DNA from 2 places in the Roseburia sp. MSJ-14 genome. Region 2 is predicted to be linked to the other one. Evidence: a T-box and tRNA genes for the amino acid it is inferred to sense, from the RefSeq annotation. Region 2 holds a T-box; the other holds one or more tRNA genes.
What was found. A T-box is a leader RNA that pairs with one kind of tRNA and senses whether it is charged. The one in region 2 lies ahead of proS (proline--tRNA ligase), so its partner is inferred to be a tRNA-Pro.
Positions count from the first base shown of each region.

Region 1: it has a tRNA-Pro gene. The T-box ahead of proS (proline--tRNA ligase) is inferred to sense a tRNA for this amino acid. The anticodon was not compared.

Region 1 is NZ_JAHLQD010000026.1:5-5,058, reverse strand. Features, by position in the region: gene KQI83_RS09885 (LacI family DNA-binding transcriptional regulator) at 303-1,316, opposite strand; gene KQI83_RS09880 (L,D-transpeptidase family protein) at 1,342-3,186, opposite strand; tRNA gene KQI83_RS09875 (tRNA-Pro) at 3,313-3,387, shown strand; gene KQI83_RS09870 (hypothetical protein) at 3,532-3,828, opposite strand; gene KQI83_RS09865 (hypothetical protein) at 3,883-4,344, opposite strand; gene KQI83_RS09860 (hypothetical protein) at 4,684-4,884, opposite strand.
Region 2 is NZ_JAHLQD010000050.1:111,624-116,677, forward strand. Features, by position in the region: gene KQI83_RS13960 (MBOAT family O-acyltransferase) at 1-986, opposite strand, end outside; gene proS (proline--tRNA ligase) at 1,629-3,071, opposite strand; T-box leader at 3,148-3,348, opposite strand; gene KQI83_RS17130 (GGDEF domain-containing protein) at 3,433-4,605, opposite strand; gene ytvI (sporulation integral membrane protein YtvI) at 4,656-5,054, opposite strand, start outside.

The sequences.
Region 1 (5,054 bases), on a different contig from region 2:
ATGGTAACGTTACCATCCTTATAAATCCGTTACTCCTATTTTTCTTTGTATGTTCTTTAACTTATTAGTAAATTTTCACACTATTTTTACTGGCGTTTTTTTATTTTTTTACTAAACTTTTACTTACTACTATTTATATACATTGCTATAAGAGATTTGTATCCTTAGCGGTGTCACTTACGACTAATTTCATCTCCGCGAGGTGTGCTTCCTTAGCGGAGCGTTTTTTATGTAATAGGACGCATTTTCCTATTACATAAAAAAAGACCACTGCTAAAACAGTGATCTTTTCCATTGCTCTTCTATTTGGTTGATTCTTTTAAGATTACCTCATATCCTAATAGAGTTTTTTGTTCTACTTGTTTTCCCTCTATCATATCCAGTAGGGTATGACACACTGTCATTCCCAATTCCCGTACATTAAAGGACAGCGATGTGATTGACGGCATATGGCTGTCTAAAATAGAACTATCATAGAAGGACGCTACCTTTACTTCTTCCGGTACCCGCACATTTTCCTTGCGCAATTTATTTAGTACCTGCATACAAACAGCATCGTCCAGACATGCAATACAGTCCACTTTTGCCTCTAACAATTTCTCAACTGCTCGCTCTATCATTGCCTCTCTATCTGCATTTACAAAAATAATATCTTTTTCGATTGCCAGACCTGCATTTTCATATGCCTCCAGGTAACCATTCAAACGGCTTTGTGTTACCACATGCGACTCAATTCCCCCTACAATTCCAATTCGCCGCATTTTTTTCATCAATAAAATGGAAATCAACTCTCTACATGCATTTTTATGGTCATTATCAACCTGTACCACATCTGTATAATTGGTACTTCCTACGGTTACAAACGGAATACCTGTCTTTTGTAAATATTCTATACTTTCATCTTTGGTAAATGTCCGCATTAGAATAATACCATCTACTTTATGATTTTCTACCATTCGCATCAACTGGGTATTTTCATTTTCCCTTCCCATAGTCAACAGAATATCATAGTCCATACTAACTGCAACTTCACTAATTCCCATAAGGCATGTCTGAAAAAAAGGTAAATCTACCAATGTATAATCTTCCGGCAACATGACACCTATATTATACGTTTTTAACTGCGCCAAGCCTTTTGCCAAAGCATTTGGCTTATAGTTATGCTCTTTAATATAAGCAAGTACTCTTTCTCTTGTTTCTGTTCCAATTCTTCCTTTTCCTGAAATTGCTCTGGAAACTGTGGTCTTTGATACCCCCAACGCATCTGCCACATCGGAAATTGTTATTTTCTTATCATTTTCCTTTTGATACTCCATATCCTGTCCCTTCTCCTTGAACACTTTATGAACCACTTTCCATTGTTGCTATCAATCGTTCTGCTTCTGTAAGTACTGAATAATTTGTTACTTTAGCCTTTGCTGCATCTGACAGTGCATCATACTGACGTCTGATTTCCTGTACAATCGGTTTTTTATCCAGTGTAATTGCCTGATTTACAAGATTATTGTTAATTGCATCTATTACCGGCTGTGCCTGACCCTGTGCCTGTTGATCTGCCGCTCTCGCAGCAGCATCAGCGTCAAGTTGTGCTAATTGCGCTTCTGCTGCTGTCAAGACATCATAATTCGTTACATAACCCTTTGCACTTTCATCTAATGCATCATACTGTGCCCTTGCATTACTAATTGCAGATCTGCTTCCCTGTGACACCGCACCAATGCTGTTAATTGCACTGACAACTGCTGATGCCGCATCTTGTGACTTAGCCTTTGTACTTTCTGTTCCGCCTAAGGTATATACAAAAATCGGGCATCCTGCCTCAATATTTTCATATAATTTTTGTGCTGCACTATACGGTAAATTTACACATCCATGAGATCCGCTCTTATGATAATAATTACCGCCGAAATCTTTTCTCCAAGTTGCGTCATGGAATCCTACTCCACCGTTAAATGGCATCCAGAAAGATACCGGTGTTGCATAACCCTCTCCACGCAACGTCTTATCTTTTTGTTTATAATACAAACCATAAACTCCGGTTGGTGTACTCCATCCCTTCGATTCATTTCCCGATACAAAATCTGACTCTAACACCAATGAACCATTTTTATAATAATATAAATGCTGTGCAGTCAGATTGACTTCAACGTATGTATTGCCATAATCATTATCTCCGTGGCTACTTGCTGTCTTGGCATATGCCGGCTCTTTGGAAACTTTATCTCCTGCTTTTATATTTTCCATCAATGCTTCTGTTTCCGCAGCTTTATCTATCTTCCATCCATAATCTCCGCCACTTACCGTAATTGTAGTGCCATAGGATGTTTTTAAACTTTTTGCCTTTCCTGCTGTATTGTATGTATCTGCTAAGGTTGCCACATATTCACTTACTTTATCCTGTGAAATATCTGCCTCCATATTTTCATTTACCGTAAGCCACTGACTAATTGTTTCCCCATCTAATTTTTCACTCTTATCCCCAAACTCATATGTAACTTCCGTACCTGCGTACTTATTCATAGTGTCTACCAGGGTCTTTAACTCTTCAGAATCTTTGGTATATGTTGGCTTGGTATAACACTTTTCGCCCTCTAAAGAAACGCTTTTTTGTAAATTTGTTACGGATTTCCCTATCACCTTAAAAAACTTTTCCGTATCAATTTCTGTTCCATCTTTTTCCGGAACAATCTCATATCCCTTGGACTTAGAATATTCTGATACAGTAGCATTTTCCGGTTTTACCATCTTGGATTCATCCATACAGTTAAGATTTTGAAGCTCTTTTTCTAAACTATCTTCATCATATTTTACCATCGTCTTAACTTCTATTTTGGATGATTTAAACAAATATATTGGCCATGCAAATCCGTTTTGCTTCTTCAATTCCTTTTCCAAGCTACCATCAAATTCTGTTTTCAATCCTATTTTACTGCCATCTAGAACCTCTGACTGATTTTCACGTTCTTCCACAGTAAGTGTATATCCATCAATGGTCTTTTTAATCTGTTCTTCTACCTGTTTCGGATTCTTACCGGAGGCTGACACTCCATTAACTGTGGTATGAAATGCGAAATGTCCTTGAAAAAATATTGCTATACTAATGTAAATCACCAATAATACGAAAAGTGTTATTCCAACACTCCCAAGTATTATCTGCTTCTTTGTAAATTTTTCACTCACTTTCATATACTACCTTCCCTTATTCTAATCTTTCTTTCCCTTCTATTATATCGGCATTTTCCATTTAGTCAAACGATTTAGCGCTTTTTTTTATTGCCCCATTGTACAATTTGTGATACAATGTGAAAGTTGCGGGGTATGGCTCAGCTTGGTTAGAGCGCACGGCTGGGGGCCGTGAGGTCGCAGGTTCGAATCCTGTTACCCCGATGTTATTTTACAAAACAAATTATATTTCTTTCAATTTCCTTTTTCATATAATTTATAAAAATCCATTTTTTAGATAATTTTGAACATATTAAGCCAGTAGACTTTTTCTACTGACTTCACGCAGTTTGGTTTTTTATTTACCATTTATAATGATACTGGAAAAGTTGAATAATTTATCTTAGAACTTATCATATAACATTTCTTTATGATTCTTTCCAACCTAGACTTTATATTTTCATCAGATGTTTGAACTGTTACCAAACCCAAAACAAAGTTTAATAATTCTTTTGCCATTTCTTTCTCACCTAAATCATATGCCCAAAAAATCATACTGCTTCTTTCTGCTAAATCTTTTCTTCCAAGCACGGTTTCAGAAATACATGCAGTCCAAATCTGAATCATACATAAACGGTTATATAAGCAATCCAGTTTTACTATCATATATTTCCAAATTTTCTATGTAAATCGAGTAAACTCTCATTTATACATGTAATCTTATTTTCTAAATTTATTTTGTAAATCCTTTAATAATATTTCCTGTCTATCTATCCCCTTTTCCTTATTAGCATATTCTATATAACATATAATCTTTGTCTCTTCTGTTATATCAATATCTTTGCAGAAAACAAACTGTTCACGTTTTTCAAACCCTAATTCTCGTGCTAATATTTCATTTTGAGTAACAATAGTTAATTTATGTTTTTTAATAGCATTAATATTTAAAGAAAGAATTTCAAATTCTCTTTTATCATACACAGCCATATAACGCAAATTATATATCTCTTCAACATCGTTAATTTTCACCTTTTTAAAAAAACATCCCTTTATTACATTTCCAAGTAAATCTTTACAAGGCAAAAAACCTTCTTCTTCATTATGTGAATAAATACTCACCATATCTTTTTTCACTTTACAACTATATTCTTTTCCTCTATAATTACATCTTTTTTCAATCAAAAGAATCACCTCTCTTACCGCTTTTCAATCTGAAATCTTATGTAATTCCCTTAATATACTAAAAAGGTAACAGTAAGATATTCACCATTACCTTCATAGCATTACTTAACGAATCCGTCCAATAGCTCTATCTGCTTCTATTTGTAACTTTCTTGATGTAGCTCCCAAATATTTTTTAGCATTAGCAAGAACATCATCATTATCTCCTAACTTTTCCATCATATTCTGCTACCTCCATAATCTTATTATGAAATTGCAATTTCTTTCCCTGTAACAATATTTTGTTATTTTCTATTTTTATCATTGTCCAATAATCCTTTGTTGTTTCTTTAAATACATTTAATATTTAAACGCATCATTCAATGTTTTGTCTAAGTTATGCTCAGATAAAAAGAAATATATCATATCACAAAACAATTTTAAATCGCTTTTCTTTACTACATAACTTAATGATTTAAAATTTCCCTTTTCACCATCGATTTCAAACTCTATCTTTCTATCCCGAATTTCTTCTTCAAACCCCCACATCCCCATTGGCATAATAACATTATAGCCCTTATAATCAACATAGACTCTACATTTTCCTTCAAAATATTGGTCCTATGTCAAGATTTAGTACAAGTTAAAATGAGAAATTTCTCCCCATTTTAACCTGCCAGAAGCTCAGCCTCAGTGTTCGTTCTTTCATACACTCGTTCGAATTCGTTTGG
Region 2 (5,054 bases):
TCCACCACTAACAATAGAAAATAATAAATTCCCCACAACAGGAAATTCCATCCGGCTCCGTGCCAGATTCCGGTTAAGGACCATACAATCAGTAAATTCAAAACGGTACGATACTTTCCCTTTCTGTTTCCTCCCAGCGGAATATACACATAATCCCGAAACCAGGTGCTTAATGTTATGTGCCATCTACGCCAAAAATCTGTAATGGAAACGGAAATGTATGGGTGATTGAAGTTTCTGGGAATGGTAAAACCTAACATTTTCCCAAGTCCGATTGCCATTAGGGAATACCCGTTAAAATCAAAATATAACTGTAAGGAGTATGCAAACGCTCCCATCCATGCCATACTGGTAGAAATACTTTCAATTCCAACTACTTGAATCTCATTCCATAATTTTCCTAATACATTGGCAATCAGCATTTTGTATCCAAGTCCTACGGTAAAAATCTTGAGTCCTTCCTCTAAGCCCTGCATATTCACTTTTCGTTCCTTAAGCTGTGCCGCCACATCCTTAAATAATACAATCGGCCCTGCTATCAACTGGGGAAACATACATAAATAAGTTCCCAGATTTACAAAATTCTGTTCATATTCTTCCGGTCTTCGATATACATCAATAGCATAAGCTGCTATCTGGAATGTGTAGAAACTGATTCCCAAAGGAAGCGACCATGTTAAATGTTCTTTTCCCACGAAAAACGGCAGATATTTAAATACGAATAATGTTCCAAAGTCATATAGCAATAAGAGAATCAATATCCCTTTTCGTAACTTTTGTGTTTTTCCTTTCATCAACGTGGTTCCCGCAAAATGCAATCCCAACGTAAGCACAATTAAGAAAAACCAGGTTCGTTCTCCTGCAATATAAAACCAAAGACTTCCCAAAAATAATGTAAGATTTCGGAAACGCTCCGGCACTATATAATAAATCAGTAAAAATACTGGTAAAAATCCAAATATAAATGTTTCACTACAAAACAGCATCTTTTGTTCCTTTTCTACTTTCTTTTGGTTATGCGCCTTTGAGCCGCTTGCCTATTATAGCACTCTTTTACCATTTAGATGAAACAAATTTCCAAAATGTTATTACAATTATTTTACATTAATATGAAGTTTCTTTTCACAGTTTTTATATTTTCAGAATATTCTACAGCTTATTTATCTTGTTTCAGTTATAAGTATTATTAAACTATATTTTTCTAAATATATATTGACTTTTCACCCTTTGTTAGATATAATTAAATCATCAAAAGAAAGAGAGGTACAGTCCACCAGAAACTTAAATTTATTCCCCTAATGAATTCAAGAAATTGAAGCTTTAGGTACAAGAAAGAATCTTCCAGATATAAAATTCTGGGAAACAAAGAAATCAAAAGGATTTTCCGTAGAAGCCTTGAATCAAAATATGAAAAGAAAATAGGTGTGATGTTCCAGATGAATTATTCAGATATGGATACATGCCAACAGAATTCAAAGGTAGCAAAATTTCAAAAGAAAAGAATTGAGATTTCAAGAACTCAAGAAAGTTGAGGTATTAGTCCAATGGACAACATAGTTTAGAAGGCGGCATCAGATATGGTAAATCGGATGCCGCCTTCTTTATATATTGTTTTATTTCTTTTTATTCTAGTATGCTTTTCCCCAATATACCAGTTTATGTGCAGGTTTTCCACAGCAAACACATACATCGGAAATCGGTTCCTGATCTTCTAATGGCATACAACGTGATGTTGCTGTTGTATCTTCCTTAATCTTATCTTCACATGCCATATCTCCGCACCACATTGCACGAATAAATCCCGGCTTATTTTCTACTGCATCTTTGAATGCCGGATAGGATTTCGCATCGGTAATGTGAGAATCTCTATGTGCCTTTGCTCTTTCAAACATATCTTTCTGAATGTTTTCTAATAATTCAGGAACAACTTTTGTCACATCTTCTAATGCACATTCAATCTTTTCACCATTATCACGACGAACTAATACGCATTTACCGGCTTCAATATCCTTTGGTCCTAATTCTACACGAAGCGGAATACCACGCATTTCCTGTTCTGAGAACTTCCATCCCGGGCTCTTATCTGTTTCGTCTGTCTTTACGCGAATATCAGCTTTTGCTAATGCCTCTTTTACTTCGGCAGCCTTTTCCAAAACGCCCTCTTTGTGCTGCTGGATTGGAATTACCATTACCTGTACCGGTGCAATTCTTGGTGGCAATACCAGTCCGGAATCATCTCCGTGTACCATGATGATTGCTCCGATTAAACGTGTTGTCATTCCCCAAGAGGTCTGATGTACATACTGAAGTTTATTTTCTTTATCGGTATACTGAATACCAAATGCTTTTGCAAATCCATCTCCGAAGTTGTGGCTGGTACCGGACTGCAATGCCTTTCCATCATGCATCATTGCTTCAATGGTGTAAGTTGCCTCTGCACCTGCAAATTTTTCTTTTTCGGTCTTTCTACCACGAATTACCGGTATTGCTAAAACTTCTTCTGCAAAGTCTGCATAAAGATTCAGCATCTGAAGTGTTCTGGCCTTTGATTCTTCTGCTGTTGCATGTGCAGTATGTCCTTCCTGCCATAAAAATTCTCTGGAACGAAGGAATGGTCTTGTCTCTTTTTCCCAACGTACTACAGAGCACCACTGATTATAGCATTTTGGCAAATCACGGTAAGACTGAATCTCATTTGCATAAAAATCACAGAATAAAGTTTCGGAAGTAGGTCTTACACAAAGTTTTTCCGGTAATTCGTTTAATCCACCCTGTGTTACCCATGCAACTTCCGGTGCAAATCCTTCTACATGATCTTTTTCTTTTTCCAGCAAACTCTCAGGTATAAATAATGGCATATATACATTTTCCACACCAGTTTCTTTGAATCGCTTATCCAATTCTTTCTGAATATTCTCCCAAATTGCATATCCTGCCGGTTTGATAATCATACAGCCTTTTACGCTGGAGTATGCAATTAATTCTGCCTTTTTTACTACATCGGTATACCACTGTGCAAAATCGGTATCCATGGATGTAATGGCTTCTACTAATTTTTTGTCCTTTGCCATTTTCTTTCTCCTCTTTCTTTCTACTTTCTATTTCTAACAAATGTGAGCACGAAAAAACGCCGAAACTCTAATCCCTATAAGGGACCGGAATTCCGGCGGTACCACCCTGATTAAGTAATATTACATTACTTCTCTCTTACTCTTTATCGCAGATGTACGGCATATTTTCATATGCAGCTCCAAGGCAGGTTCCAAATATTCCCATGAAGAATCTTCCACCATTGATTCTCTCTCTGTTCATGTTCCAATCTGTACTATTCCTCTTCTTCGCCTCTATCATAATTCAGTAATTGCTATTCTATTCCAATTTTCTTCTCTTGTCAAGAACCTATCCTAAAGAGTCTACACGAAAGAGCCTACACTATCCCAAAGAACGAAATGCCTTTTCATAGTACCCTTGTATCTTTCCTGTTGTTCTTGTCTTCCCATAGCAGTTCTCTTCCATATATACACAGGCACGTCCGCTTTTCTTAGCTCCATAAAGAGCTTCGTCTGCCTGTTCCTGCATCTGTGCGAAACTTCCATTTTTTCTGGCATATCCCCAGGTGACTCCTACACTTATGGATACAATGGGAAGAAAATTACTGTCTGCTTGTTGTATACACAATTTTTCTACATTTTCTTTTAATTTAATTGCCCAGTTTAATGCCTGTGCCTTATCCATATCCGGAAGAAAAATAACAAATTCCTCTCCACCTACTCTAGCCGCAAGTTCCGATTTTTTTCTTATCATGTTGTGAATCTGTTCTGATACTTTGCGAATACAATTATCTCCCTCTAAATGTCCGAAGGAATCATTGTACTTCTTAAAATTATCAATATCAATCATGATAACAGCCACTTTTTTATTGGAGCGCAGACAAATATTCCACATGCGTTCAATTCTGCGTTCTAAACCACGCCGATTCAATAACTTGGTCATCGGATCTGTTTCCGATAAAGTCTTAGCTGTGTCAATTGCTTCTGCATCCTCTGCGCGACGCAGGAAATTATAATATCCCTGTCTGGATATAATTCCACACATTAACTGGTTTGCTGCCAGATAAATGATTGTCTGCATTCCTAACTTCTGGCATATTATCAAAACCACCAATGCCACAATCTGTACGGCAAGACTTGTTAAAAATTCTCTGTTATTATACAAGGGCCCAATGGCAAGTACTGCTGTCATAATCCAGTATACAACTAATTTGAAAAAGGTATCACCTGCCACCAAAGCTCCTACAATCAGTACGGTTTCAAATATGATCCAAAAACCGGAAACCTCTAACTGTATATTTCCCCTTCTTTCTCCAGACAGCCACCGATATGCCCGCCACCCGAAAGTCATGGCATATGCCTCTTCTAACACCAATAAAACCCATAAAATTTTTGCATTTATGATTTGTTCACTGTTTATTCTCAAAACAATGGCACAAAGCAAAAACAGTATACAAAAGCAGACCGATGTCAACAACATCCGTCGCACATTTTCCCTTTGTACACGTTTCCAATACATAGAACGCGTTGTTTTTTTCCGCTTTTGTTCTTTCACGTCTTCACCTATGCCCCTATATAGCAAATATTACTACAAATTTAATCTCATTATAGCAACTTTCCGTCAAAGTTACAATCATAAATTTCTCTTATTAACACATAGGAAAATGGTCCTAGTAAAAATCCCCAAATTCCATATACATTTAGCCCCACATAAATGCTTATAATAACAACAAGAGGTGGCATTCCTAACTTGTCCCCTATAATTTTGGGTTCTAATATCTCCCGCAAAAAACTGCAAAGGGTATAGATTGTAGCATATATGGCAGCAAGCGTGTACTTTCCCTGTACAATTTCAACCAATGCCCAAGGGACAAAAATGGTTCCTGTTCCCAGAAATGGCATGGCATCGCACACACCAATGCCACATCCCACCAGTAATGCATATTGATTTCCGGATAGATACAATCCGATTACACATATAATTGTAACAAATATCATAATAAT